Regions from separate parts of the Blastococcus montanus genome, predicted to be linked through region 2. Evidence: riboswitches for the same ligand, from Rfam matches in the RefSeq annotation. Region 2 holds a riboswitch; each other region holds the start of a gene.

Region 1 (9,621 bases), 1.4 Mb from region 2:
CGGCCGGCTGATCATGCTCTTCCGTGCCCCGGCTCGGGCCCCGCCAACCGCAGGGTCGCGAGTCTCACCCGCTCGGTCACCAGGTGTCGACGTGCGGGCGCACCCGGCCGGGCGGCCGCGGCGTCGCCGCCACCTCCCGGGTGAGGGTGGTGATCCAGCGCCGGGTGTCGGCCGGGTCGATCACGTCGTCGATCTCCCAGTGGGCGGCGACGTTGAGGCCGCGCCCCCTCTCGTAGGCCGCGGCGACGGCGGCGTCGTACGCGGCGGCGCGCTCGGCGTCGTCCTCGATGGCCGCGAGCTCCCGGCGCATGCCCAGCCGCACGGCCCCTTCCAGGCCCATGGGGCCGAACTCGCTGGTCGGCCAGCCGACGGCGAACCGCGGCACCTTCATGCTGCCGCCGGCCATCGCCTGCGCGCCCAGGCCGTAGGCCTTGCGGACGACGACGGTGCCGATGGGCACCGACAGGTTCGCGCCGATGACGAACAGCCGGGAGAAGTGCCGGACGGTCGCGGTCCGCTCCGACTCGGGGCCGACCATGAAGCCCGGGGTGTCGCAGAGGAACACGACCGGCAGGCCGTGGGCGTCGCAGAGCTGGAGGAAGCGGGCGGCCTTGTCGGCGGCGTCGGCGTCGATCGCCCCGCCGAGGTGGGTGGGCACGTTGGCGACGACGCCGACCGGCGCCCCCTCGACCCGGGCGAGCGCGGTGATCGTCCCGTGCCCCCAGCCGTCGCGGAGCTCGAGCACCGACCCCTCGTCGGCCAGCGCGTGCAGCACGGCGCGCATGTCGTAGGCCCGCTTGCGGTTCTCGGGCACCAGGTGCCGGAGCACCCGCTGGTCGGGGGCGGTCCAGTCGGCCACCGGGCCCTGGAAGTAGGAGAGGTACTGCCGGGCCGCGGCGACGGCGGCGGCGTCGTCGGCGACCCGGACGTCCACGACGCCGTTGGCGTGCTGGACGTCGATCGGGCCGATGTCGTCGGGGTCGACGACGCCGAGCCCGCCGCCCTCGATCATCGCCGGGCCGCCCATGCCGATGGTGGCGTCCTCGGTGGCGATGACGACGTCGCAGGTGCCCAGCAGCGCGGCGTTGCCGGCGAAGCAGCGGCCGCTGGCGATGCCGACGGTCGGCACCAGGCCCGAGAGCTTGCCGAAGAGGGTGAAGGCCATCGTGTCGAGCGCGGAGATGTGTCCCGAGTCGACGTCGCCGGGCCGGCCTCCCCCGCCCTCGGCGAAGAGGACGACCGGCAGCCGGCGCTGCTCGGCCAGCTCGAACAGCCGGTCCTTCTTCAGGTGGCCGCGCATGCCCTGGGTGCCGGCGAGCACGGTGTAGTCGTAGGAGACGACGACCGCCGCGCTGCGGTCGCGCCCGACGAGGGCGCCGTTGACGTCGGCCAGCCCGCCGACGACGCCGTCGGCCGGGGTGCGCTCCTGGAGCTCCTCCCGGCTGCGGCGGCGCTCCTGCGCGGCGAAGACCAGCGGTCCGTACTCGAGGAAGCTGCCCTCGTCGACGAGGTCGGCGAGGTTCTCCCGCGCGGTGCGCCGCCCCTGGGCGTGCCGCCTGGCGACGGCCTCGGTGCGGTGCTCGTCGAGGCCGATCTCGTGCCGGCGGCGGACCTCGGCGAGATCGGGGCGGTCGGCGTCGAGGTCGAGCGCCTCACCGGCGCGCTGCTCGCCGGGCGCGGAGTGCTCGACGTCGGCGAGCAGCTGACCCCGGCGGACGGTCTCGCCCACTCGCACCGCGACGCGGAGCACCGTGCCGCCGGCAGGGAGCGCGACGACGTGCTCCATCTTCATCGCCTCCAGGACGACGACCGCACCCCCGGGCCCGACCGTCGTGCCGGGCCCCGCCTCGACGGCGACGACGGTGCCGGGGACCGGGGCGCGCAGCCCCTCCTGCTCCGCGTCCTCCTGGGGAGCCGGGGTCAGCTCGGCGAGGTGGTCGTCGACGAACGTGGTGGTCGCGCCGGCGACGTCCGGATGGGCCAGCAGGGCCCGGAGGAAGGCGGTGTTCGTGGCGACGCCCCGGATGTCGACCTCGGCGAGCGCACGGTCGAGCCGGCGCAGCGCGTCGGGCAGCCCGCCCTGCCGCTCGGCGACCACCACCTTGGCCAGCAGCGGGTCGTAGCGGGGGCTCTGCTCGGTGCCGGCCCGCGCCGCGGTGTCGACGCGGACGCCCGGGCCGCCGGGCAGGACGAGGGAGGTGATCACGCCGGACGACGGGACGACCGCGCCGTCGGCGGTGAGCGTCTCCGCGCTGATGCGGGCCTGCACGGCCCAGCCGGACGGCCGGGGCGGGCCGCCGGCGAGGCCCAGCTCGCCGAGGGTGGCCCCGGCGGCGACCCGCAGCTGGAGCCGCACCAGGTCCAGCCCGGAGGTCTCCTCGGTGACGGTGTGCTCCACCTGCAGGCGCGGATTGCACTCGAGGAAGGTGAACCGTTCCGGATGATCGGCGGGCACGAGGAACTCGACCGTCGCCAGGCCGCGGAGCCCGACGTGCCGGGCGAACGCGGCCGCGGCGTCGTGCAGCTTCCCGCGCACCCGCTCCGGGAGGTCCGGGGCCGGGGCGATCTCGACGACCTTCTGCCGGGTGCGCTGCAGCGAGCAGTCGCGGTCGCCGAGCACGACGACCTCCTCGCGGTCGTCGCCGAGCACCTGCACCTCGACGTGCCGGGCCCGTTCGACGAGCTCCTCGGCCAGCAGGGCGTCGGTACCGAAGGCGACGCGGGCCTCGTCGGACACCTGCGCGACGGCCGCCGCGACGTCGTCCCCACGGCGGAGGATGCGGGTGGCCCGCCCTCCCCCGCCGTGCCGGGCCTTGAGCATGACCGCGCCGGTGGCGCCGAGGAGGTCGGCGACGGCGCCCGGGTCGGGGTCCTCCCCGGTGCCGCCGGGGACCGGGACACCGGCGGCCCGCGCCGCGTCCCGGGCGAGGACCTTGTCGCCGGCGATCTCGAGGACGGCCGCGCCGGGGCCCACCACGGTGACCGGGCCGCCGGCGTCGGCGCAGGCGCGCGGCAGCGCCGGGCTCTCGGAGAGGAAGCCGTAGCCCGGGTGGATCAGGTCGCAGCCGTTGTCGAGCGCGGCGCGCACGATCGCGGCGGCGTCGAGGTAGGCGGCCGGGCCGCTGCCGGGGAGCACGACGGTCTCGTCCGCGGCGGCGAGGTGCGAGGCTTCGGGTTCGTCGGCGGCGGTGACGGCGACCGACGTCATCCCCTCGGCAGCCGCGGCGCGGGCGATGCGGACGGCGATCTCGCCGCGGTTGGCGATCAGCAGGCGGGCCACCCGGCGATGCTCGCACGACCCGCCGGGCGGCTGTGGGGCCGGTCACTGCCGTGTACCGGCCCCAGCGGAGATGATCGTGGACAGTCAGTGAATCCACGCCGCGAAAGGCAAGTAAGTGGCCGACCACGCTCCGTGGCTGCGGACCGGTGAGGGCCGGAACCGCCACCGGGATCGACGGAGGTCGGCCCGCGAGTCGCGTTCCGGACCGGTCGCATCAACCGCCCGCCGGGGCCCCGATATGCCCGTCGTGACCGTTTTGTGACCCGTCCGTGATCCACCTACCGTTCCTCGCGGTCCGCCCGGGGCCCCCTCGTCACCACCACCGGTGACACCCGTGCGGGCACCGCCGAACCGCGCAGCGGCACGTCGCCGCGCGGGCCGGGGACCCACCGCAGCACCGGGGTGAAGCGCGACCGGCAGTGCCGGAGCGCCGGGCGAGTTCCCCGCCCGAACCCGTCAGCTAACTCGGTAGGCGGTTGCTGGAGAACAGGAGAAACCGTCGTCCATGACGACCACTCGCACGTCCACGACCCGTCGTTCGCTCCGCGGGGCGACGCTCGCCCTCGTCACCGGCGCGGGGATCGCCCTCGCCCCCCTGCCCGCCTCGGCCTCCGTCGGTGACGCACCGTCCGGCGCGCCGGTGGCCATGGCCGCCGCCCCGGCGCCCCACCACGCCGCTCCGGTCGCGGCGCCCACCCACGCCGCGCAGGTCGCCGTCGACAGCGCGCTGTCCAAGCTCGGGGCGCCCTACGTCTGGGGCGGCACCGGCCCCGGCGGCTACGACTGCTCCGGCCTGACCTGGTCGTCCTACCGCGACGCGGGCATCACGCTGCCGCGCACCTCGCGCGCCCAGTCGACGGTGGGTGTGCACGTCGACCGCGCCCACCTGCAGCCCGGCGACCTGATCTTCTTCTACTCGCCGGTCGGGCACGTCGCGATGTACATCGGCAACGGGCTGATGGTGCACTCCTCGACGTTCGGCCAGCCGGTGAAGGTCGTCCCCGTCGACTCGATGTGGGGCTACAACACCGCCCGCCGCGTCGTCTGATCCCTCCTGCGGACGGTGCCCCGGCCGGCCGGGGCACCGTCCGGTGGCTACACGTGCCGGAGGGTCGCGCGCTTGAGCCGCACGATCAGCCGCATCCCACCGGACTCGGCCAGCTCCCGCTGCCGCGCCCGCAACTGCTCGCCGAGCTCCTCGAGGCGCTCCTCCCCCAGGGCGTGCGACTGGGGGAACATGCGCTGCTCCTCCTCCATCGTGTGGTGGCGCACCGTCTTCTCGAGCATGCGGACCTCGGTGGTGAACTCCGGGTCGCTGACGTCCATGCGCATGACGGTGGCGACCTGGTCGTCGATCTGCCGGTGCTCGGCGTGCGCGAGGGCCAGCAGCGGGGAGACGTCGGGGACGGCGGGGTAGAACAGCTCGTCCTCTATCTGGGCGTGGATCTCGATCTCGCGCAGGAACCGGTCCCGCAGCTCCTCCCGCCGCCCGGCCTGGGCGTCGGTGGTCTCGGCCAGGTCGCGGAGCAGCCCGCGCAGGACGTCGTGGTGCGCGATCAGGACCTCGTCGGCCTTCATCGGGATGCCTCCTCGGCCGTGGTGATCGCCGTCGGGCTGCGCCAGGTGGCGCGCCGCCGCACCTCGACCGCGCCGTCGGTGATGCGGGTGTCGTAGCAGGGCAGCGGCGCGGTGGACGGTCCCTGCGCCGGCTCCCCGGTGTCGAGGTCGAACCGCGAGCCGTGCCACGGGCAGACGAGCTCGTCGCGGTGCAGCCACCCCTCCGCCATCGGCCCGCCCAGGTGCGGGCAGCGTCCGCTCACCGCCCGGACGCCGCCGTCGGTGCGGACCAGCACCACCGGGACGCCGTCGACGTCGACGCCGAACGGCTCGCCGTCCGGGAGGTCGGCGAGCCGGGTGACCGGGGTGAACGTGCGGGGCGACCGGCCGGCCGCAGAGTGGTCGACGCCGAGCCGGTGGCGGTAGGACAGGACGCCGCCCAGGTAGCCGCTGGCCAGGACGACGGCGTACCCGGCGGCGGCGGTGACCCGTGCCCGCGCCGCGCGGCCGCGTCCGCGGTCGGCGAACGACCAGGCGTAGAGCGCGAGCGCGGTGCTGTTGAGGGCGGCGTGCACGAGACCGACGCGGCGGGCCTCGTCGTGGGCGTGCTGCCAGTCGGTCATCCCGGTCGCGGCCGACGCCACCGCGCCCGCGATCCCGAACCCGACCACCGTCCGCGCCGCCTGGGCCGTGCCCGGGCCGCCGCGGCCGGTGGTGTCGAGGCCGTCGAGCAGGGCCGCCGCGCTCCACGAGCCGATCGGCAGGGCGACGAGAAAGGGGTGCAGCGGGTGCCCGAGCCACACGCCGTGCAGCAGGTCCTGCAGCGGGCGGGCGTACCGGCCGGCCAGCAGGAAGGTCAGCGAGACGCCGTGCTCGACCTGGTAGCTCGGCGCATCCAGCACCTGCCACCGCTCGACGGCGCCGACCGCGCGCTGGAACAGGGTCCGGACGCTCACCGGTGCAGCCTCTCCGTCGTCATCCCGGTGCCCTGCCCCGACCGCGGTGATCGAAAACAGGGGCCGGGGACCGCCCGATCGCGGACGAAGGCGTTCCGACACCCCTGCGGGTTACCGTCCGTGCCGCACCGACCGCGACCCCAGGGAGACCCGGTGACCGACGAGCCCCCGCTCCCTCCCCCGCACGGGTTCCTGCGGCCGGGCCTGTGGGTGGACCGCTTCGACGTCGGCAACGGGATGCTGCTGCAGGCGCAGTGGCACGGCGGCATGCCCTACCAGCGGACCGGCGAGGTGACCGGCGCCGTGGAGGATCCGCTGCCGCTGCTCCCCGACGGCGCCGTCCTCCGCCTGGACCGCAAGGACGGGAGCTCGCGCACGATCGTCGTCGCGTTGCCGGGCCTGCTGGCGCGGCTGGAGGTTGCGAACCGGATGACGACCGTCGACGTCGTCGGGTCGGACCTGGCCGCCGTCGAGGCCCTGGTCGCGCACGTCGTCGCCGGCGCGGAGCAGGTCACCGCCGCACCGGAGGGCGAGGTGCGGATGTCGTTCTGGTCGGGGGCCCCGAACGGCGGGCTGGAGTCGTCGCGCCGCGTCACGGCACCCACGTGGGCGGAGGCGGCGGCGAACTACGCGGGGCGGACGCGGCAGGCGCTGGGGCCGCTCATGACGGCCGGCGACATGTCGGGGCGGGCCGGACGCCTGGTGCTGTGGCACGGCGTCCCGGGAACGGGGAAGACGACGGCGGTGCGGGCGCTCAGCCGCGAGTGGTCGGGCTGGTGCCGGCCGCACTACGTGATGGATCCGGAACGGCTGTTCGCCGAGCCCCAGTACCTGCTGCAGGTGGCGGGGATCGACGAGGACGAGGACGAGGACGACGGCCGGTGGCGCCTGGTCGTGGCGGAGGACTGCGACGAGTACCTGCGGTCGGACGCCAAGGTGCGGGCCGGCGCCTCGCTGGGGCGGCTGCTCAACCTGTGCGACGGGATCCTCGGCCACGGGCTCAAGGTGCTGGTGCTGCTGACGACCAACGAGGACGTCGGCCGGCTGCACCCGGCCATCACCCGCCCGGGCCGGTGCCTGAGCCAGGTCGAGTTCGACCTCCTCTCGCCGGCGGAGGCGCAGGCATGGCTGGGCGGGTCCGTTCCCGCGCCCGAGCGCCCGATGACGCTGGCGGAGCTGTTCGCGCTGCGCGAGGAGCGCGCCCACCCGGCCGATGCGATCGCACCGGAGTTCGGCGGCTATCTCTGAGGACCGCGACCGCGACGATGCTTGTAGCGTCCCGGCGCATGGCGGATCGAGCGTTCCGGACGGTGCTGGAGGGCGGTTCCTACTTCGAGGGCCCGCGGTGGCACGACGGCCAGTGGTGGGTGTCGGACTTCTACCGGCACACCGTGAGCCGGGTCGCGGCGGAGGGCGGCCCGGAGATCGTCGTCCTCGAGGTGGAGAACCAGCCGTCGGGGCTCGGCTGGCTGCCCGACGGTTCGCTGCTCGTGGTCTCGATGAGGGACCACCGGCTGCTGCGGGTCGCCGACGGCGAGGTGTCCACCCACGCCGACCTCTCCGACGTCTGCACGGGGCTGCTCAACGACATGGTGGTCGACGCCTCCGGCCGGGCCTTCGTCGGCGACTTCGGCTTCGACCTCATGGGCGGCGGGGCGCCGGCGCCGGCATCGCTGAAGCGGGTGGACCCGGACGGCACGGTGACCGTGGTGGCCGAGCGCCTGCTCTTCCCGAACGGGTCGGTGATCACCCCGGACGGCGGAACGCTGATCGTCGGCGAGACGTGGGGGAACCGCTTCTCCGCGTTCGACATCGCCGCGGACGGGTCACTGGTGAACCGGCGGGTGTGGGCGGAGCTGGGGCCCGTGCCGGAGGGTGACTCCGTCGAGGAGCTCATCGGCCAGGTGCGGGTCGCGCCCGACGGCTGCACGCTGGACGCCGAGGGCCACGTCTGGGTCGCGGACGGACTGAACTCCCGCGTCGTCCGGGTGGCGGCCGGCGGCGCGATCGTCGAGGAGATCGCCGCGCCCGGCGGGATGGGCGTCTACGCCTGCGCGCTCGGTGGGGACGACGGCCGGACGCTCCTCCTGTGCTGCGCGCCGGACTTCTACGCGCACACCCGGGCACCGGTCCGCGAGGCCGTGCTGGTGGCCACGGACGTCGCCGTCCCGCACGCCGGGCTGCCCTGACCCCGCACCGGGGAACGGTGACCGATCAGCCGAGCGGCAGGCTTCCGGCGACCGCGCCGTCCGGGCGGGGTCCGGCGCCGTTCCAGAGCTCGGCCCGGCCGCGGCCGCGGACCTTGGCCTCGTAGAGCGCCCGGTCGGCGCTGCGCATCAGCTGCGACGCGCTCTCCCCGAACCCGTGCTCGGCGACCCCGCAGGACAGCGAGATCCCGGGGTGCAGCGCGCACGCGCGCCGCACCAGGTCGAGGGCGTCCGCGCCGGGCGTCCCCGGCAGGAGGACGGAGAACTCGTCCCCGCCGTGCCGGGCGAGCACCGCACCGGCCGGCAGCGCCGCGCGCCACACGTCCGCGACCTGGCACAGCACGCGGTCGCCGGCCTCGTGGCCGTAGGTGTCGTTGACCGACTTGAAGTGGTCGACGTCGAGGAGCACGGCGGACAGCGGCTCGCGGGTGCGGGCCGCCTCGGACATCAGCTCGCCCATGGCCTCGTCGAACCCGCGCCGGTTGCGCAGCCCGGTCAACGGATCGCGGCTGGCGCCGGACGCCCGGATGACCAGCCGGCGGATGACGACGCCGAGCCCGAGGAGCACCAGGTTGAGGCCGACCGCGGTGGGCGGCGCGATCCCGCCGGTGACGAGCAGGGACACGGTGATCCCGGTGCCCGCGACCAGCATGTGGCCGAACCCCTGCGGCCCGGAGAAGAAGAGTGCGGCGTCCACGACCACGAAGACGACGAGCGTCGCCGCGGCCAGCGCGGTCACCGGGTCCGGGCTGACCAGCACGGCCGCGCAGATCAGCAGCGTGGCGGCGTCGACCACCGGGTGGAAGGCGTTGCGCGGCCAGCGCGGACCCCACCGCGCGGCGACGGCGGCGCCCGCGAGCGCCAGCAGGGAGATGACGAACAGGACCGCCCGCTGCGGGCCGGGCGCGGCGCCGGCGGTGATGGCCAGGCCGGCCGCCCCGCCGAAGGCGTAGAAGATGGCCAGCGTCTGGGCCATGACGCGCACCGTCGCCACCTCGGGCGCTCGGGACCGGCTCACCCCGAGATGGACGGCAGCCGGGGCGCTCGACTTGATCCCTCGCGGGGGGGGGCACGCGAACCCGGCCCACCCACCCGGGTGAGCCCCGCGCCCGGCAGCCACGTCGCCGGCCGGGACGTCGGCGGCGCTCACAGGGAACCGCCCTACGATGACGGTTCGACGCCGACCAGGGGAGCACCACCTCATGGCCTCCGTCCCGCCGGACTCCCGCACCACCCGATGGCTCCGCCGCCGACCCGACGGGCCGCCACCGCACGAGGAGCCGGTCCGCCGCCCGCGGTTCGACCGCCCGCCGCCCGCCGGGAACGACTGGTACGGCGCCCCACCGCAGACCGGTGGTCCTCCGCCGCAGCAGCCGCCTGCCCGCACGTGGCCCCAGGAGGCGCCCGGGCGCGCGTTCCCGCCGGCCCTGCCGGCGAGCCCCGGTCCGCCGGCCCGGCCGGAGGGTGGTCGCCGCGACCGGCGGCTCCGCGGCGGCCGCCCCCGCCGCCGGCTGGTCGGCCGCGTCGTCCGCATGCTGGCCGCGGTCGCCGTCGTCCAGGCCCTGGTGGTGCTGTCGCTGCGCTGGGTCGACCCGCCGACGACGGCGTTCATGCTGGCCAA
Region 2 (9,621 bases):
CAGCTCGGCGGCGGACACGAGCGGTGACCCTACGGTGGACCCATGCGGAAGCCGGGGAACGCGACGTGGCTGGCTGCCCTGCTGGGCGGCTCCGGGGGGCTGCACCTGGTCCGGCCGCGCACGTACGAGTGGCTGGTGCCACCGGAGCTCGGCGACGCCCGGGCGTGGGTGGTGGCCTCCGGCGTCGCCGAGATCGGGACGGCGGCGCTGCTGGCCGCGCCGGCCACCCGCCGGGCCGGGGGCTGGGCCGCCGCGGGCCTGCTGCTCGCGTTCGTGCCGGCGCACCTGCACACGTTCCGGGTGATCCCGCGCGAGGCGCTGCCGCTGGCGGTGGCCACGCTCCGGCTGCCGCTGCAGGCGCCGATGGTCGCCGCCGCACTCCGGGTCGCCCGCGGACGCTGACCCCGTCGTCGCGGCAGACTGCGCCCATGCCGACGAGTCCCCTGCCCGACGACTGGCAGCGCGCCCTGGTGATCGCCGCTCACCCCGACGACATCGAGTACGGCCTCGCGGCCGCCGTCGCCGTCTGGACATCAGCCGGCAAGGAGGTGCACTACCTGCTGGCCACCCGCGGGGAGGCGGGGATGGCCGGCGTGCCTCCCGAGGAGGCCGGGCCACTGCGCGAGGAGGAGGAGCGGCGGTCGGCCGCCGTCGTCGGGGTCGGCGAGGTCGAGTTCCTCGATCACCGGGACGGCGTGCTGGTGGCCGGCCCCGAGCTGCGCCGCGACCTGGCCGCGGCGATCCGGCGGCACCGGCCGGAGCTGGTCGTCACCGGCTACTTCGGTGCCACGTGGACGCCGCCCGGTGTCTCCCCGGCCTCCGTGAACTCCGCGGACCACCGGGCGCTGGGGCAGTCGGTGATCGACGCGGTGGCCGACGCCGGGAACGAGTGGATCTTCCCCGACCTCGCGGAGGAGCGGTGGAGCGATGTGCGGTACATCGCCGTGGGCGAGCTGGTCGACCCGCCGCACGAGGTGGACGTCAGCGGCGTGGTGGACCTGGCCGTGGCATCGCTGTCCGAGCACCGGCGGTACCTGGAGCTGCTGTCGGACGACCCGGTCGAGGAACAGGCCCGGCAGATCGTCGACATGTCCACGCTGACGGAGGACGGACGTCGCCGGGTGGGCTTCCGGCTCTACTGGGGGTAGCCGACGCCGCCGGCCTCGCCCGCAGCGGGCGAGGTCGGCGAGAGCTGGTCACCGGAGGGCTCAGAAGGGTGGTGGGTCGTCGGCCGGGTCGGGTGGTGGTGAGGGTGGCTCGGTGAGGACCCGATAGCCGGGTGGCCGGCTGACCCGGGTGACCCCGCTCGGCGTGATCACGGTGAGTACGCCGTCGTCGTCGAGGGTGTGGGTCCAGTCGGGGGCGAAGGTCTTGAGCCGGTGGTGGCGGCGGCAGAGGCAGCACAGGTTCTGGCACGAGGTCTGGCCGCCGTGGGCGTGCGCGACGACGTGGTCCAGGTCGGCCCAGCCGGCCCGGACGGTGCAGCCGGGGTGCCGGCAGGTGCGGTCCCGCGCCCGCAGGAACCGCTGCTGGACGGGTGTGGGGCGGTAGCGGTCGACCGGGCCCGGCCGGGCCGGCAGGGGGCAGGCGCAGAGCGTGGCGGGGTGGTCGGGGCGGCCGCGGCGGGCCAGCCGCTCGAGTTCTGTGCGGCCGAGGACGGCCAGCAGCGCGCCGGCGGCGTCGGTGATCGCGATGTCCAGGCTGCCGCCGGTCGGTGCGCGCAGCCCGCCGGGGCCGACCGCGTCGAGCTGGGCGAGCAGTTCGCGCAGGTGGGCGGCGGTGATCGGCTCCCCGTCCACCTCCCCGACCGGCGCCGGCGCGTGGGTGAAGGCGGCGGGCAGCGGCGCGCCGGCGGCGAGGAAGCTGGCCGGGGTGAGCGCGGTCAGGGGTGCGACCACGGTGAGGTGCGCGGTCACCGGTGGCCGGGTGTCGTCCCAGGGGCGGAGCATCAGGTCCGCCGCCGCTCCGGCGCGGAGCATGCCCAGCGGCCGGGTGTCGCCGGCCTCCTTGGCCGCGCGGGCGTGCCGGTCGGCGGCGTCCCGGCAGGCGCGGGCCTCGGGATGGGGCAGCAGAGCGCGGAACTCGCTCATCCCGTCCCCGACCGGACGCACCGTCACATCCGCCCCGCGCCGCCGCTGCTCCCGCCGCCGGTCGGCCGCCGCGGCGTCGCGCGCCAGCAGCTCGGCGCGCACGGCTTCCCGTAGCTTGCGCGCGCCCAGTTCGGCGGCGCGGGGCAGGACCGCGGTCTCCATGCCGGCGATCGCGGCCGGGTCGGTGTCGCGGCCGGTGGCGGCGACCTCCGCGGCCATGGCCCGCGCCCGCGCCCAGTCCAGCCGTCCCAGGCTGAGCTCCGCGTGCGTGGCCGGCAGCCGGGTGGTGAGGATCTCGGCGTGCTCGAGCTGGGTGACCGCCGCAGTGCGGCTGCAGTTCTGGATCAGCGCCAGTTCATCGGGCAGGAACTCGCTGACCCCCGGCGGCCCGACCTGCCCGGCCTGTTCCCCACCCGGTGACCGGCCGTCCGGCGCGGGACGGGCGGCCGCCAGGTCCATGACGAGCTCGGCGCGCAGCGCGGCCAGCTTCGCCTCGGCCACCACGATCTGCCCGAGCAACTCCGCGGTCTCCGCCGCGCTGCGGCGGGCCGGCAGCCACCCGCCGAGCGGTTCCTCCCGATCGCAGAAGTCGGGATCGTCGATCTCCCACGGCGAGGGCGCCGTGTCCACCGACGTCACGGTCACCCCGACCGCGAACCCGACCACCGACATACCCGCAGGCTAAGCGGGGGGTACGACACATTCCGGCGCCCCGATCCAGGCCGGTCGGCGACGCGGCCGGACGGGCAGGTCCTAGACTGGCCGGCACGACGGACGAGTCGGCTGGGCGGTCGCGTCGGCGGGGGAGACCCCGTCGCCGAGGAACGTCCGGGCTCCACAGGGCAGGGTGGTCGTTAACGACGACCCGGGGTGACCCGCGGGACAGTGCCACAGAAAACAGACCGCCAGCGCGTGCGCTGGTAAGGGTGAAACGGTGGTGTAAGAGACCACCAGCACGCCGGGTGACCGGCGTGGCTCGGTAAACCCCACCCGGAGCTAGGTCAAGAAGGGGCGGCGGTTCGCCGTCGTCCCGCGCAGGCGTTCGAGGGCGGCCCGCCCGAGCCTGCGGGTAGACCGCTCGAGCCTGCCGGCAACGGCAGGCCTAGATGGATGACCGCCCATCGGGACGCCGCGAGGCGCCCGTGGACAGAACCCGGCGTACAGGCCGACTCGTCCGTCGTCCTCCCCATGATCAGACCTGTCCCCGCAGGTCCCCTCGGCGTGTCACGAAAACGTCATGCGCGCGATCGGGTTGTGCGCGTTCGAGATGGACCGCTCCGGGCATGGAATGCGAAGGCCCGATGGCGGGCCTGGTGGGACGCGGACCTCCCTGGGTCCGTCCACCGTGCTGCCGGGTCCTCCCCGACCCATGTTCTTCCCCGGCGGGAACCGATTCGCCGTCCGCACCACGGGTGGCGGTACCGCACCGTGCCCGATGTCCTCCGCAGCACCGGGAGGGCATGCCCCCTCGGACGAAGGAGTCTCCATGCGCAAGGCGTTCGCACTTCCGACCGTCGCCCTCGTCGCCACCGCCTTCCCGCTGCTGGCCGCGACCTCGGCTTCGGCCGCCGACCACGACGGCAGCTACCAGGCCACGCTGGGTGCGCTCAACGAGTCCGGCGTCACGGGGACCGGCATGGTGACCCTCTCCGGTGACCAGGCCACCGTGACGGTCGAGGCGTCGAACCTGCTCGCCGGCGCGCCGCACGCTCAGCACTTCCACATCGGCGCCCTGGGCCAGTGCCCGACGGCGGACGACGACGCGGACGGGGACGGCATCGTCAGCACGCCCGAGGCCGCGGAGTACTACGGCTCCATCGGCGCGTCGCTGACCACCACCGGCGACACCGGCCCGGACAGCGGCCTGGCCGTGGACCGCTTCCCGACCGCCGAGGGCGGCTCGTACACCTACGAGCGCACCTTCTCGGTGTCGGAGGACGTGCAGGAGTCCTTCGCTGCCGGCAACGCGGTGCTGGTCGTGCACGGCATCGACGCCAACGGTGACGGTGCGTACGACCCGAGCGCCGGGATGAGCCCGCTCGACCCGTCGCTGCCGCTGGAGGCCACCGCCCCGGCCGCCTGTGGCGTCCTCGAGGCCTCGCAGATGGGCACCATGCCCGCCGGCGGTGCCGAGACCGGTGCCGGCTCGACCAGTGGCATCGAGCAGCAGACCGCGATCGGCGTCGGCGCCCTCGCCGCGGCCGGTGCGGCCGCGGCCGGTGTCACCGCCTACCGCCGCCGCCAGGCCACCGACCAGGCCTGATCGCACAGCCCGGTGCACGCCGGGCGGGCGCTGCCCGCCCGGCGCTGCCGCCCGGCGCTGCTCGCCCCGGCCGGATCGGCGGACCGTGCCCCGGGCGCCGATCGTCCGGTGAACGCGGCGCTGCGCGCACGGTCCATGACGCACCGTGCGCCTCTGCGGAGGGTCCCGGAAAAGGTCGGAGTGGTTCCGCTGTCCCCGGTCCGGTCTGCCTAGCCTTCCCACGTCACCCGACCGGGTGACCCGGATGGCCGCCCGCCGAACCTGCCCACGGCCACCGGACGCGTCGACAGAACGGGCAGGCGCGGGGGACCCACCGACCAGTGGCCCTCCGGGGCCTCGGGGTGAAGCCGCACGATGCGGCCGGGCAACTCTCGCCCGAACCCGACAGCTAACTCCGCAGGCGGCGAGAGGGCTCACCACTCCATGCGCACTCGCAACCGCACCCTGGGCCGACACCGTCGTCCCGCCCGCAACCGCGTCATGTCGGCCGTGACCTACCCGGCCGTGGTCCTCGGGGCTGCTTCGGCCGTCACCCTGGGGACGATCGCTCCGGCGTCCGCCCACACCGGGGAGCACACCGTTCGCTCCGGCGACACCCTCAGCACGATCGCGTCCGGTCACGGGACGTCGTGGCGCAGCGTCTACGACGCCAACCGGGCCACGATCGGTGGGAACCCGAACGTCCTGCGGGTCGGGCAGGTGCTCACCATCGGCGGCTCCGGCCCGGCGCCGACCGCCGCCGCGCCCGCGCCCGCGCCGAGCGCTTCCGGCGCGTACGTCGTACGCCCGGGAGACACGCTCGGCAGGATCGCCGCCCGACACGGCATCAGCTGGCAGCAGCTGCACGCCACCAACCGTGCGGTCATCGGTGCCAACCCCAACGTGCTGCGCGTCGGACAGCGACTGGTCCTCAGCGGCGCCACGGCCGCGGCGCCTGCCCCCAGCGCGGCACCCGACCGCGCCAGCCGGTCGAACCGGCCCGCCCCGGCTCCCGCGCCGGCCCCGGCTGCGACCTCCGCGGCCTACGGCCAGTGGGACCCGCACGTCCGCCCCGCCGTCCAGGAGGTCGCCGAGCGGTTCGGCGTCGCACGTGTCCTCACCCGCCCCGGTCACAGCCCCACCGCCGGCCGCGCGGCCGACTTCATGGTCCACACCGACCGGGCCAAGGGTGACGCCATTGCCCAGTACGTGGTCGACAACGCGGCCCGGCTCCGCGTCGACTACGTGATCTGGCACCAGAAGGTCGCCGGTCCGTGGACCGGCTGGCAGTGGAAGGCCATGGCCGACCGCGGATCCCCCACGGCCAACCACATGGACCACCCGCACGTGTCCTTCCTCCCCGCGGGGTAACCGGCCACGGGGGCCGCTGGGCTCCAGGAGAGACGACGAGCGCCCCCCTCCCGGGTTCCGGGCGGGGGGCGCTCCCCGTGCGGCCGTGCTGATCAGCCGATCCCGACCACGACCCCCTCGGTCGCGCTGCGCCGGGCGGCGTCGAGCACGGCCATCGAGGCGATGGCGGCACGCGGGTCGACCGGCACCTGCCCGAGCCCGCGGACGGCGCGGGCGAATGCCGGGTAGAAGGTGTCCCAGGCGCCGTTCTCGGTGGGCACCGGCCGGCCGGCGTCCCCGCGGTGCACGCGGCCCCAGCGCTCCGGCGGCTCGGCACCCCAGGCCGGGCCCAGCGACGCCGGGGTGTGGGCGGCGAGCAGGAGGTCCTCCTGGCCGTCCATGAGGGTGTCGTTGACGTAGCTGCCGGTCGTCCCGGTCACCCGGAACCGGGGCCCCGGTGCACCCTGGCTCCAGCTGCCCGACAGGTGCGACCGTGCGCCGTTCGCATGGGTCACGGCCATGAAGACGTCGTCGTCCAGGCCGTTCTCCCGCAGCCGCCACTCGGCGTAGACCGAGACGGCCGGCCCGAGCAGGACCAGTGCCTGGTCGACGAGGTGGCTGCCGAAGTCGAGCAGCGTGCCACCACCGGCGGCGCCCGGCCCGCTCCCCGGGGCCAGCCGCTCGAAGCGGGACTCGAAACGGACCAGCTCTCCGAGCGCACCCTCGGCCACCAACCGGCGGACGGTGAGGAAGTCGGAGTCCCACCGCCGGTTCTGGTACGGCGACAGCGCCAGGCCCGCCCGCTCGGCGAGCTCCACCGACCGGCGGGCGGCGTCGGCGTCCAGCGCGAACGGCTTGTCGCAGACCACCGCGAGCCCCAGCTCCAGCGCCCGGTCGGTCAGCCCGCTGTGCGTGGCGGCGGGCGTGGAGATCGCCACCGCCTCCGCGCCGGCGTCCTTGAGCTCCTCCAGGGAGGCGAAGGCCGCCCGGCCGGGTGCGTCCTCGGCCACCAGCGCCCGGCGCTCGGGCGACGTCGTCACCACCCCGAGGAAGTCGATCTCCGCCGCGGCTCCCAGCAGCGGGGCGTGGAAGTACCGGCCGCCGAAGCCGTAGCCCACCAGGCCGGCGCGGACAGGAGGCATCTGGGTCGTGGTCACCGGGCGATTCTGCCTGCCGTCCCCGGGCTCCCCGTCAGGCGGCGACGGCGGTGACGAACGTGCAGATCCCCTCGCCGGAGTCCGCCCGGTGGCGGATCCCGATCAGCCAGAGCAGGGCGGTCTCGATCCGGTGGGCCAGCCGGCGCCGCCCCTCGTACCAGGTGCTGCCACCGGTGGTCACCTCGACGTCCCGGAACCCGGCCAGCCGGACGTGCTCGGTCAGCATCCAGTCCGGGAGGATCGAGATGTGGCCGGGCTGGTGGTAGTGCCCCGGCCCGAAGATGAACGGCGCGCCCCGCAGGAACATCTTCAGCCGGGAGTGCGGGTGGGTGATGTTCGGGGTGCTGACGACGAGCCGGTCACCGGGCCGGAGCAGCGAGCGGATCGAGCGCAGCACCTGCCGCGGGTTCTCCACGTGCTCGAGCGTCTCGACGCACATCACCAGGTCGAACGGGCCGCGGGTCTCCTCGGTCCACTCCGGGTGGTCGAGATCGAGGCGGTGGATCCAGTCGTGCGGCGGGTCGAGATCGGTGGGCACGACGTCGAAGCCGGCGTCCCGGAGCCGGCAGGCCAGCGCACCGCAGCCGGCACCGACCTCGAGGATCCGGCCACCGTCGGGCAGCGCTCGCCTGGCCAGCTCGACGGCGTACTCGTGCACTCCGGGAGCGGCGTGCACGCCGTGCCCCTGATACGTCCCCGTTGCTGCGGTCCGGGTGGTGGTGCCCTCGTCGGCGGTCACCCTCGGGAGTCTGGCCCACCAGCGGCCGGTCCGCCCGGTCGCCGACCGCCGGACCGCCGCAGCCGGAGCGCCCGCAGCGCGACGCCCGCGGCCAGGACCAGGATCCCGGTCACCACCGCCTGCCACAGCAGCGTCGCGGCGAGCACCAGGCAGCCCACCGCGCCGAGCACCTGCAGGGCACGTGGCCAGCGCCGGTGCTCGGCCGGCTGGGTGAACGCCGCCAGGTTCGCGACGAGGTAGTAGAGGAGCACGCCGAACGAGGAGAAGCCGATGGCGTCGGCCAGGTCGACGACGAGGACGAGCCCGCAGACGACGGCGGCGAGGGCGAGCTCGGCGTGGTGCGGCACCCGGAAGCGCGGATGGACGGCGGCCAGGACCCGGGGGAGGTCGCCCTCGCGCGCCATCGCCAGGCTGGTCCGGCCGACGCCCGCGACCAGCGCCAGGAGCGCACCGAGGGTCGCCGCCGCGGCGCCGACCCGGACCACCGGCTGCGCCCAGTCGGCGCCGGCGGCCTCCACCGCGGCCGCCAGGGGAGCGGTGGTCGCGCCCAGCGGCCCGGAGCCGAGCACGAGCAGCAGCATGACGGCCACGGCCGTGTAGACGGCGACGGCGATGCCGAGCGCGAGCGGTACGGCCCGGGGGATGGTCCGCCCGGGATCCCGGACCTCCTCCCCGAGGGTCGCGATGCGGGCGTAGCCGGCGAAGGCGAAGAAGAGCAGCCCGGCGGACTGCAGGACGCCGTACCAGCCCGCGTCCACCCCCTCGGTGAGGCGGCCGACGTCCGGCCGGCCGCCCGCGAGGCCGGCGCCCACGGTCACGGCGAGCACGACCACGACCACGCCGACGAGCAGCTTGGTGAGCCCCGCGGTGCGCGTGATGCCGCGGTAGTTCACGGCGGTGAGGGCCAGCACCGCGGCGACCGCGGCCGGCCGGCGCCAGTCGGGAGGCACCGCGTAGGAGGCGAAGGCCAGCGCCATCGCGGCGCAGCTGGCGGTCTTGCCGATCACGAACGCCCAGCCGGCCAGGAAGCCCCACCAGGGACCGAGCCGTTCCCGGCCGTACACGTAGGTGCCGCCGGCAGCGGGGTACTGCGCGGCGAGCTGGGCCGAGGCGGTGGCGTTGCAGTAGGCGACCACGGCAGCCAGCGCCAGCCCGAGGAGCAGCGCCGCCCCCGCGGCCCGTGCCGCCGGCGCGAACGCGACGAACACCCCGGCACCGAGCATCGACCCCAGCCCGATCAGCACCGCGTCGGCCGTCCCCAGCCGCCGGGCGAGCACCGGACCGCTCACGAACCGCTCCTTCCGCCGCCGGCCGCGTTCCCGCGGAGCTCCCGGGCCGGGCGCGGGTGCTGTGCGAGGCTGCGGAGGTGATCGTCCCGCGCCCCTCCGCGCCCCGGTGACCGGGGTCGCCGTCGCCGTGGCGGCGGTGTCCGGGCTGCTGGCGGGGTTCGCGGTGAACCGCGCCGCCGGGGCCTTCCCCTGGGGGGCGACGGACGGCCCGCGCGCCCGGTTCGCCGTCCGGCCGCCCCTCCTCGAACTGGCGACCGCGGCGCTGTTCGCCCTCGTCGCCCTCCGCCTCGGTGCCGCCTGGGAGCTGCCCGCCTTCCTGGCCGTGACGTCCGCCGGGGTGCTGCTCACCGTGATCGACCTGCGCGACCGGCTGCTGCCCAACCGGGTGATCGTCCCGGCCGTGGGCGCGACGGCCGCCCTGCTCACCCTGGCGGCGGCTGCGGAGGGAACGTGGCACCCCCTGCTCCGGGCGGGGCTGGGGGCGGCCGTGCTGTTCGCGCTCTACCTCGTGCTGGCGTTGATCTCGCCGCGGGGTCTCGGCATGGGCGACGTGAAGCTGGCCGGGCTGCTCGGTCTCCCGCTGGGCTGGCTCGGCTGGGGCGCCGTCGCGCTCGGGGCGGTCGCCGGGTTCGTCGTCCAGGCGGTCCTGGCCCTGCTGCTGCTGGCCGGACGGCGCATCGACCGGAAGGCCGAGCTGCCGTTCGGGCCGGCGATGCTGCTCGGCGCGGCCCTCGCCGTCGGCTGGAGCGGCTCG
Region 3 (9,621 bases), 940 kb from region 2:
ACCCAGTACCTGGAGGAGGCCGACCAGCTGGCCGACGGCATCGCGGTCATCGACCACGGGCGGGTCATCGCCGAGGGGACCCCCGGTCAGCTCAAGGCCTCGGTCGGCACCGGCGCGCTGCACGTCCGGCTGCTCGACCCGGCCCGGCGGCCGGAGGCCGCGGCCGTCCTCGAACGCGCGGTGGGGACCACGGTGCTGGAACCCGACCCGGCGGCGCTGTCGGCGCAGTGCCCGGACTCCGCGCAGGCGGCCGTCGGTGTCGGTGAGCTGGCCCGGACCGGCATCGGCCTCGCCCACTTCTCGCTCGACCAGCCCAGCCTGGACGAGGTCTTCCTGGCCCTGACCGGCCGCCCGGCCGAGGACCCGCCCGGTGCCGCCCCGACCCTCGAGGAGCAGCCGTCATGAGCGCCGCCTCCGTCGTCACCGACGCCACCGACACCGCCGCCGTCCGCCGGGCGATCGCTTCCACGGCCCGGCCTCCGCGGCCGGGCCCGCTGTCGGCGGCCCTCACCTTCGGTTGGCGCGGGATGCTCAAGGTCAAGCACGTGCCCGAGCAGCTGCTCGACGTCACGGTGACCCCGGTGATGTTCGTGCTGATGTTCACGTACCTGTTCGGTGGGGCGATCGCCGGCTCGACCAGCGCCTACCTGGACTACCTGCTGCCCGGCATCCTCGTGATGTCGGTGCTGTTCACCACCGTCTACTCGGGGGTGTCGCTGAACACCGACGTGACCAAGGGCGTCGTCGACCGGTTCCGCTCGCTGCCGATCTGGCGGCCGGCGCCGTTGCTGGGCGCCCTGCTGGGCGACAGCGTCCGCTACGTGCTGGCCGGCACGGTGATCATCGTGCTCGGGGTGATCCTCGGCTTCCGGCCCGAGGGTGGCGCAGCGGGGGCGGTGTCGGCCCTCGCGCTGGTCGTGGTGTTCTCGTTCGGGCTCTCGTGGGTGTTCTCGGTCCTGGGGCTGCTGCTGCGGAGCCCGAACGCGGTCATGAACGCCGGTTTCATGGGCATCTTCCCGCTGACGTTCCTGTCCAACGTCTTCGTCCCGCCCACCACGCTGCCCGGGCCGCTGGCCGCGTTCGTCGACGTCAACCCGATCTCGATCCTGGCGACGGCGTCGCGGTCGCTCATGGCGGGGGAGCCCGACGTCGGGGCCGTCGTCGTCTCCCTGGCCGTGGCCGCGCTGCTGGCCGCGGTGTTCCTCCCGCTGACCACCCGGCTCTACCGGAGCCGCTGACCGCCGGTCAGACGGGGGAGGTCGCGCTGGCGGCCGTGCGGTCCGCCTGCCGGGGCATCAGCAGGCCGCCGGCGAGGCCCGCCGCGAGGACGCCGGTGCTCACCGCGAACGCCACCTGGAAGCCGGCGACGTCGGTCAGCCAGCCGGCGACCAGGGGCCCCGCGATGGCGCCGAGGTCGGCCGACATCTGGAACACCGCCACGACGCGCCCGCCGCGCCCGGAGCTGATGTCGCCGACCAGCGCCGCCGGGGCGCTGGCGAGCAGCGACGCGGCGAGCCCGAAGAGCGCCATGGACACCAGGAACGCGGCGATGGCCGGCGGCAGGATCAGGATCGCCATCGAACCAGTGGCCAGCGCGGCGCCCAGGATCAGCGAGGGCCGCCGTCCCCAGCCGTCGACCAGCCGGCCCGAGCGCAGCAGGCCGAGCGCCTGCGCGGCCGACCCGGCGAGCAGGCCGGCGCCGGCCCAGGCGACCGTCCGGCCGAGCTCCTCGGTCACGTACAGCGGCACGAGCGAGTTGCGGACGCCGAAGAGCACCCACCCGACGCCGAAGTTGGCCACCAGCGCGGCCAGGTAGACCCGGGAGCGCAGCGCGGTGGCCAGCCGCACCGGCCCGGCGCTCAGGTCGGGGCCGGCCGTGTCGTCCGGGTCGGGGGCGGCGGGGTCCGGCTCGGCCGAGCGCAGCATCAGCATGCCCACGCCGCCGGCCACCAGCAGGAAGCCGGCGTAGAGGAAGAACGGCAGCCGGGGGGAGAGCTCGGCCAGCAGCCCGCCGGCGGCCGGGCCCGCGATGCCCCCGAGGATGAAGCCGCCCTGCCAGGTCGCGGCGGCCCGGCCCCGGTGCGACGGGGGTGCGACCCGCAGCAGGAGGGAGAGCGCGGCCACGGTGAACATGGCGCTGCCGATGCCCCCGGCCGCGCGGAGCCCGAGGAAGAGCGGGAACGAGCCGGCCAGCCCGGCCACACCGGTGGTGACGGCGACGATCACCAGCCCGGAGGCGAGCACCAGGCGCTCGCCGAACCGCTCGACCAGCGTGCCGCCGCTGAACGCCGAGACGAAGCGGAAGAAGGCGAAGGCGCTCACCGCCAACCCGACGGCCGTGGTCCCGACGCCGAACGACCGGGCGAACAGCGGGATCGCCGGGGCCACGATGCCGAAGCCCAGGGCGACGACGAAGGCGATGACCGCCAGGACCTTGACCTCGCGGGGGAGGTCTCCCCGTGTCCCGACCCGCACGGGTCGCGATGGTCGCACGCCGCCCGATGGCCACCGGCGCGCGGGGCGTGTGGTCACCCCGCGCGCCGGTGCGATGCTCCCGAGGCTTTCAGCCGGCTGTGGCTCCGGCCGGCTTCCGCGCCTCGGTCCGCTCCTCGCTCGTTCCTCGCTGCGATGCTCCCGAGGCTGTCAGCCGGCTGTGGCTCTGGCCGGCTTCCGCGCCTCGGTCCGCTCCTCGCTCGTTCCTCGCTGCGATGCTCCCGAGGCTGTCAGCCGGCGATCCGCCGGGCGCTGGTGAAGTTGCCCATCGAGTCGATCGAGGCGACCTTCACCGGCACGCCGCTGGTGGAGGCGTGCACCATCTGCCCGTTGCCGACGTAGATGCCGACGTGGCTCACCGGGCTGTAGAAGAACAGCAGGTCACCGGGCTGCAGGGCCGACCGGGACACCGGGGTGCCCATCGTCGACTGCATCCGGCTCGAGTGCGGCAGCCTGATGCCGGCCGCGGCGTAGGCGTACTGCACCAGGCCGGAGCAGTCGAACGCGTTCGGCCCGGCCGCCGCCCAGACGTAGGGGTCACCCACCTGGGCCAGCGCCGTGCTCACCGCCGTCTGGGCGGCGCCGCTGCCGCCGGCGACCGGGGCAGGCGCCGGTGCGGGAGCGGGCGCCGGAGGCGGTGCGGGAGCCGGCGCGGGCGTGGGTGCGGGTGCCGCAGCGCGCGCAGGAGCGGGTGCGGGTGCGGGTGCGGGAGCCGCGCGGGGTGCGGGCGCCGGGGCGGGTGCCGGAGCCGCACGGGGTACGGCCGCCTGGGCCGGTGCGTCGTCCGCCGGTGTGTCCTCCGCCGGCGCGGCGGCAGCCGCCGCCGCCTCGGCCGCGTGCCGCTCGACCTCGGCCGCGTGCCGCTCGGCCTCGGCACGGGACGCGCGCTGCTCCTCGGCGCTGAGCCGGTCGTACTGAGCCTGGTACACGGCGATCTGCTCGTCCAGCAGCGCCCGCTGGGCCGTGACCCGGTCGACCTGCGCTTCGGCGTCCGCTGCGGCCCGGTCGGCGGCGGCCTGCGCCCGGTCGGCGTCCTCACCGGCCGCCCGGGCCTCGCCCAGCACGCCGTTGTTGTGGTCGGCGATCGTGCCGAGGAGGCCGACCCGGTCGACCATGTCCGCGGCGGACTCGCTGGTGAGCATCGCCTCGATCGCACCGAGCCGGGACCCGGTGTAGGCGCTGCGGGCCACCGTGCGGACCTGCTCACGGGCCGCCGCGAGCGCGGCCTCGGCGGCGGCGAGCTCCTCGGTGGCCTGTTCGGCGGCCAGCCGGGCGGCCGCCAGGTGCTCCCGCGTCTCGTTGAACCGCTCGGCGAGGACCTCCAGGTCGTGGGCGCGGGCGGCGACCAGCGCGGCGGCCTCCTGCGAGGTCTCCGGCTCGGGAGCGGCGGTCGCGGGGAGCGGCGTCAGGACGACGCCGCCGACGGCGACGAGGGCCAGGAGGGTCCGGCGGCCGGTGATCCGTCGGTGGGCAGGGCTGAGCGAACTCGCCATGTTCGGCGGGTTGTCCTTTCTTCCACGGCCGCCTACCGGGTTAGCTGACGGGTTCGGGCGGGAAGGCGCCCGGCGTCCGGTGACCTGGTGAGGTCACCGGTCGCTTCACCCCGGTGGTGCGGTGGGTCCCCGGTCCGGGTGCCGGCGGGTGCCGGCGGGTGGTTCGGCGGCGTCCGGGCGGCTGTCACCGGTGAGCGACGGGCGGGGCCGTCCGGACCGCCCCACGCTAGGGCCCGATCCGGCGCGCCACCATGCGGTCGGACGCATTCGGCCGGAACTTTCGCGTCAGCCGTGCCGGTCGGTCACCGACCGTCATCGACGCGCCGCGACCGATCCGGCCACGGCCACGACCTCGCCGACGACCCAGACGGCCGGGGGGCGGATGCCTTCCTCGGCGAGGGTGCGGGGGAGGTCGGCGAGGGTGGTGCGGACGGAGTGCTGGGTGGCGGTGGAGCCGTCGGCGACGACGGCGACGGGGGTGTCGGGGGCGCGGCCGTGTTCCACCAGTGCCGCGGCGATGGCGGGGGCGGTGTCGACGCCCATGAGGACGACGACGGTGCCGCGCAGCCGGCCCAGGGCGGGCCAGTCGACGAGGGACTGGGGGTGGCCGGGTGGGAGGTGGCCGGAGACGACGACGAACTCGTGGGTGAGGCCGCGGTGGGTGACGGGGATGCCGGCCAGGGCGGGGACGGCGATGGCGCTGGTGATGCCGGGGACGACCTCGACGGGGATGCCGGCGGCGGTGCAGGCCTGGAGTTCTTCGAGGCCGCGGCCGAAGACGTAGGGGTCTCCGCCCTTGAGGCGGACGACGCGGCGGCCGGCGCGGGCGTGTTCGACGAGGAGTTCGTTGATGCGTTCCTGGGCCATGGAGCGGCCGCGGGGGAGTTTGGCGGCGTCGATGATCTCGACCTCGGGGGGCAGGGAGGCGAGCAGGGCCTGGGGGGCGAGGTGGTCGGCGACGACGACGTCGGCGGTGGCCAGGGCCTGCCGGCCGCGGACGGTGATCAGGCCGGGGTCGCCGGGGCCACCGCCCACGAGGACGACGCTGCCGCCGCCCGGCTGCTCCGGGGCCCGGACGGGCAGGCTGCCGTCGCCGAGCCCCGCGACGACGGCGTCCCGCACACCGACCGCACGGGGACCGTCCGGGCCGTGCACCGCGACCACGAGGTCGCCGGCCCGGCCGGTGACCGGCAGGGCGGCGCTGGCCAGCTCCGGTTGGTCGGCCCGGGTGCAGAAGATCCGGCCGAGCTCGGCGTCCCGGGCGACCGCCGCGTCGACGTCCGCGTCGCCGGTCGCCGCCAGCGCCAACCAGGCGCCGTTCAGGTCACCGGCCCGGTACGCCCGCGGCTGCCAGGTCACCCGCCCCGAGGACGCCAGCGACTCCAGCGCCGGGGTCACCTCCGGGCTGACGACGGTGACGAGCGCGCCGGCCGCCAGCACCCCGGCCACCCCGCGGTGCGCCGCCGCGCCGCCGCCGACGACGACCACGCGGCGGCCGGCCAGCCGGAGCCCGACGGGGTGCAGCACCTCGGGAGCGCGGTCGGTGGTCAGGGGTCCTCCTCGGTCGTGGGTGCCGGGCCGCGCCGGGACGTCGGCTGCCCGCCGGGCGACGGCGACGGTGATCCGGCCGTGCACCGTCTTGCCGACGACGAGCGCGCCACCGCCGAGCAGCGCCGCGGCCTCGGCCACCGACGGGGTGCCGACGCGGGCCGCGACCGCCCCGGACGGCGACGGCACCGGGACACGGGCCAGCGCCTCGGCCGGATGGCCGGTGAGCGGCCAGCCGCGGCGCTCGGCGGCCGCCACGAGCCCCGGCTCGGTGACGCGGCTGTCCAGGGTGGCCAGCCGCACCGGCCCGCTCCCGGGCGGGAGGACGGCGTCCACGGCGGCCAGCACCTCGGTGGCGCTCACGCCGGAGGCCAGCCCGATGCCCACGGTCCTCATGCGCGCACCCCGGGGCGGTCCGGCAGCGCGGCGAGCAGCTCGCCCGCGTCGCGCGGCAACGGCCCGTCGGGGAGCAGGCCCAGCGCGTGCAGCCGGGCGCCGACCACGAGCGCCCACGGCCGGGCCAGCCGGGCGCGGCCGAGCAGGGCGCCGTCACCGAGCACCTCGCGGGGTGCGCCCTGCACCACGGTGCGGTCGACGACGACGGCGACCTCGTCGGCCCAGCCCAGCGCGAGGTCGACGTCGTGGGTGCTCATGACCACGGTGGAGTCGTGCTCCTGCAACCGCGCGAGCGCGGCGAGGGTGTCGGCGACCGCGGTCGGGTCCAGCCCGGCCGTCGGCTCGTCCAGGAGGACCACGCAGGGGCGCATCGCCACCGCGCCGGCGATCGCCACCCGCTTGCGCTCGCCGTAGGAGAGCTGGTGCGTGGGCCGCGCGGCCAGGTCGGCGACCCCCAGGAGGTCCAGCGCCTCGGCCACCCGGGCCCGCACCTCGTCCTCGGCGAGCCCGAGGTTCAGCGGCCCGAACGAGACGTCCTGGGTCACCGACGCGCTGAACAGCTGGTCGTCGGGGTCCTGCAGCACCAGCTGGACCGTCTGCCGGTGGTCCCGCAACCCGCGGCGGGTGTGCACCAACGGCGCGCCGTCGACGGTCACCGTGCCGGCGGCCGGGCGCAGGGCTCCGGACAGGCAGCGCAGCAGCGTCGTCTTCCCCGAGCCGTTGGCGCCCAGCAGCGCCAGCCGCCGTCCCGCGGGCACGGTGACCGCGGCGCCGTCGAGGACCGGGGCCGCCCCCGGGTAGCCCGCGACCAGCCCCGTGGCGGCCAGCGACCGGTGGCTCACCGCGCCACCAGGGTGAGCACCGTGATCCCGGCGGGCAGGGCCAGGCCGAGGGCGAGGAACGGGCGGGACGACGGCCGCTCCTCGGGCAGCCCTCGCAGGCCGGTCTCCATCCCCCGGCCGGCCAGCCCCTCCTGCATCCGGCGGGCGCGGTCCCAGGACCGGGTGAGCACGGCGGCGGCCAGCATCCCCGCCGACCGGTACGACCGCCCGGGTGTGGACCAGCCCATCCGCGCGGTCTGCGCCTCGCGGATGGTGCGCAGGCTGTCGAGCAGCACGAACAGCAGCCGGTAGGTGACCTCGGCGACCTCCACGACCGCGGCGGGCACGCGCAGCCGGCGCAGGGCGGGCAGCAGGTCCGACATCGGGGTGGTGGTGGCGAGCAGGAGCACCGCGCAGCTGCCGGCGACCGCGCGGCCGACCAGCGAGAACGCCCGGGCGACGGCGTCCGGGGCCCAGCCGAGACCGCCGCCGTCCACCGTGACCACCGCCGTCACCGCGCCGACCGCGATGAACGCCAGCGGCCACCGCACCGCCCGACCGAAGGTCCGCGCGGGAACCCGGGCCGGGCCGAGGGCGAGCACCACCGCGGTCGTCGTCACCAGCACGGCCGCCGGCCAGGCGGGCAGCAGCAGCGCGCAGAGGACCAGCCCGGCGCAGAGGAGCAGCTTGTCGCCGGGCGCCCGGCGGCGCCATGCGCTGGCCCACGCGGCGTCGTCGACGGCCAGGCCGGTCACCGGGGATCGGCCGCCGCGGCGCTCGGCCGGGCCGTGCGGCGGCCGTGCAGCCGGCCGAGGACGTACCCGAGCACGCCGCCCCCGAGCGCCGCCTGCAGCGCGAACAGCCCCGACTCGACCTCGCCCGCGGGGCTGAACACCGACTCGAACCAGGGCTCGTACCCGCCGGCGGCCAGCTCTTCGGTGACGGCGGCGTCCGTCCCGCCGTACTCGGAGGCGCCGCCGTCGACCAGCAGCGGCACGGCGAACAGCGCGACGACGGCGAGGACGAGCAGCGCGTTGACGAGCGTGCGCCGGGTCACGCGGCACCTCCGGTGGGGACGAGCGGAGCGGGCCGGAGGACGCCCAGCCGCTCGAGCTCGGGCCGGGCGTTGACGGTCAGCACGCGGAAGAGCAGCACCCCGAGGATGCCCTCGCCGATGGCCAGCGGGATCTGGGTGAGCGCGAAGACCCCGAGGAACTTGACGAGCGCGCCGACGAACCCGGTGCTGGCGTCGGGGAAGGCCAGCGCCAGCTGCAGCGACGTGGTGACGTAGGTGGCGAGGTCGGCCATGGCGACCCCGGCGAAGACCGCCGGGAGCAGGCCGGCGCCGGCCCCGCGGGTCAGCCGGTAGACCAGGTACCCGGTCCACGGGCCCACCACGGCGAAGGCGAAGGCGTTGGCGCCCAGGGTGGTGAGCCCCCCGTGCGCGAGCAGCAGCGCCTGGAAGAGCAGGACGACGGTGCCGAGCAGCGCCATCACCGGCGGCCGGAACAGGATCGCCCCCGGGCCTGTCCCGGTCGGGTGGCTGGAGCTGCCGGTGATGGAGGGCAGCTTGATCGCGCTCAGCACGAAGGTGAACGCCCCGGCCGCGCCCAGGAGCAGCGTCGACTCCGGGTTATCCCGCACCTCCTTCACCACCGCCCGGGCGCCGTGCACGACGAACGGCGCGGCGGCGACCGTCCAGCCGAGGGCGTGCCCGGCCGGCAGGAATCCTTCAGCGATGTGCACGGCCGACCTCCTGGGGGAGCCGCGCGGCGGCGGCGACGAATCGGGTGGCCATCCCGGGGGAACCGGCCCAGTTCAGGTGCAGGTAGCTGGCGTGCACGTTCGCGCTCACGAAGCCCTCCGGCCCGTCGGCGTTCCACTGCCAGGCCGGGGTCGCCCCGGCGGCGGGCGATGCCTGCGTGCGGTGGAACTCGTGCCCGCGCACCCGGGTGCCCGCCGGGGCCAGCACGCTGTCGGTGAGCGCCACCGCGGCGCGGTAGCCCAGCGTGAGCCGGGGGTGCATCGCCGTCGTCGTCGGCAGGACGCCGCACATCGGCTCGCCGTCCAGCTCCCCGGAGAGGTACAGCAGCCCGGCGCACTCCGCGGCGATCGGGCCGCCGCGGGCGGCGAGGTCGGCGATCGCCGTCCGCAGGCCGACGTTCGCGCTCAGCGCGCTCGCGTGCACCTCGGGGAAGCCGCCGCCGACGACCAGCGCCCGGGCGCCCTCGGGAAGCGCGCCGTCCCGCAGCGGGTCGACGGTCACCACCTCGGCGCCGGCCGCGGTGAGCAGCTCCGCGGTCTCGGCGTAGCCGAAGGTGAACGCCGGGCCACCGGCGACGGCGACCACAGGCCGGCCCGCGACCGGGGTCACCTCGGCGGCCGGGTCCCACGGCTCACCGGCCAGGTCCGGTGCGGTGCGGGCCAGCCGCAGGACGGCGTCCAGGTCGATGCTGGATTCCACCACCGCGCCCAGCGCGCGCACCGTGCGCACCGCCTCCGCCGACCTCTCGGCCGCGGGCACCAGGCCCAGGTGCCGGGACGGGGTGGCGAGCGCCTCGATCCGGCGGACCGCACCGAGCACCGGCACCCCGGCCGAGCCGAGCGCCTCGCGCAGGATCGCCTCGTGCCGGTCGCTGCCGACCCGGTTGAGCACCACGCCGCCGATCCGCACCGTCGGGTCGAAGGTGGCGAAGCCGTGCACCAGCGCGGCGACGCTGCGCGCCTGCGACGCCGCGTCGACGACCAGCACCACGGGGGCCCGCAGGTGCGCGGCGACCTGGGCGGTGGAGCCGTAGCCGGGTTCGACGCTGGCGTGCGCGGCGCCGTCGAACAGCCCCATCACGCCCTCGACGACCGCGACGTCGGCC

Evidence for each region. A riboswitch is a leader RNA that binds a small molecule or an ion and turns the genes downstream of it on or off. The one in region 2 is predicted to bind cyclic di-AMP.
Region 1: linked by a shared signal. The riboswitch ahead of ABDB74_RS13650 (NlpC/P60 family protein) and the one ahead of ABDB74_RS07050 (LysM domain-containing protein) in region 2 are both predicted to bind cyclic di-AMP.
Region 3: linked by a shared signal. The riboswitch ahead of ABDB74_RS11460 (C40 family peptidase) and the one ahead of ABDB74_RS07050 (LysM domain-containing protein) in region 2 are both predicted to bind cyclic di-AMP.

The regions. Positions count from the first base shown of each region.
Region 1 is NZ_CP155551.1:2,855,996-2,865,616, forward strand. Features, by position in the region: gene ABDB74_RS13645 (carboxyl transferase domain-containing protein) at 77-3,280, opposite strand; cyclic di-AMP (ydaO/yuaA leader) riboswitch at 3,615-3,770, shown strand; gene ABDB74_RS13650 (NlpC/P60 family protein) at 3,786-4,328, shown strand; gene ABDB74_RS13655 (hemerythrin domain-containing protein) at 4,376-4,858, opposite strand; gene ABDB74_RS13660 (Rieske 2Fe-2S domain-containing protein) at 4,855-5,793, opposite strand; gene ABDB74_RS13665 (DUF5925 domain-containing protein) at 5,947-7,041, shown strand; gene ABDB74_RS13670 (SMP-30/gluconolactonase/LRE family protein) at 7,080-7,982, shown strand; gene ABDB74_RS13675 (GGDEF domain-containing protein) at 8,008-9,018, opposite strand; gene ABDB74_RS13680 (biosynthetic peptidoglycan transglycosylase) at 9,203-9,621, shown strand, end outside.
Region 2 is NZ_CP155551.1:1,432,513-1,442,133, forward strand. Features, by position in the region: gene ABDB74_RS07020 (sulfite exporter TauE/SafE family protein) at 1-18, opposite strand, end outside; gene ABDB74_RS07025 (hypothetical protein) at 43-402, shown strand; gene ABDB74_RS07030 (PIG-L deacetylase family protein) at 429-1,148, shown strand; gene ABDB74_RS07035 (DUF222 domain-containing protein) at 1,209-2,762, opposite strand; RNA gene rnpB (RNase P RNA component class A) at 2,866-3,267, shown strand; gene ABDB74_RS07045 (hypothetical protein) at 3,577-4,353, shown strand; cyclic di-AMP (ydaO/yuaA leader) riboswitch at 4,625-4,770, shown strand; gene ABDB74_RS07050 (LysM domain-containing protein) at 4,843-5,703, shown strand; gene ABDB74_RS07055 (Gfo/Idh/MocA family oxidoreductase) at 5,796-6,839, opposite strand; gene ABDB74_RS07060 (methyltransferase domain-containing protein) at 6,874-7,578, opposite strand; gene ABDB74_RS07065 (APC family permease) at 7,575-8,867, opposite strand; gene ABDB74_RS07070 (A24 family peptidase) at 8,974-9,621, shown strand, end outside.
Region 3 is NZ_CP155551.1:2,373,148-2,382,768, reverse strand. Features, by position in the region: gene ABDB74_RS11475 (ATP-binding cassette domain-containing protein) at 1-405, shown strand, start outside; gene ABDB74_RS11470 (ABC transporter permease) at 402-1,238, shown strand; gene ABDB74_RS11465 (MFS transporter) at 1,246-2,475, opposite strand; gene ABDB74_RS11460 (C40 family peptidase) at 2,724-3,986, opposite strand; cyclic di-AMP (ydaO/yuaA leader) riboswitch at 4,001-4,143, opposite strand; gene cobA (uroporphyrinogen-III C-methyltransferase) at 4,299-5,930, opposite strand; gene ABDB74_RS11450 (ATP-binding cassette domain-containing protein) at 5,927-6,772, opposite strand; gene cbiQ (cobalt ECF transporter T component CbiQ) at 6,769-7,506, opposite strand; gene ABDB74_RS11440 (energy-coupling factor ABC transporter substrate-binding protein) at 7,503-7,808, opposite strand; gene ABDB74_RS11435 (energy-coupling factor ABC transporter permease) at 7,805-8,497, opposite strand; gene ABDB74_RS11430 (cobyrinate a,c-diamide synthase) at 8,484-9,621, opposite strand, start outside.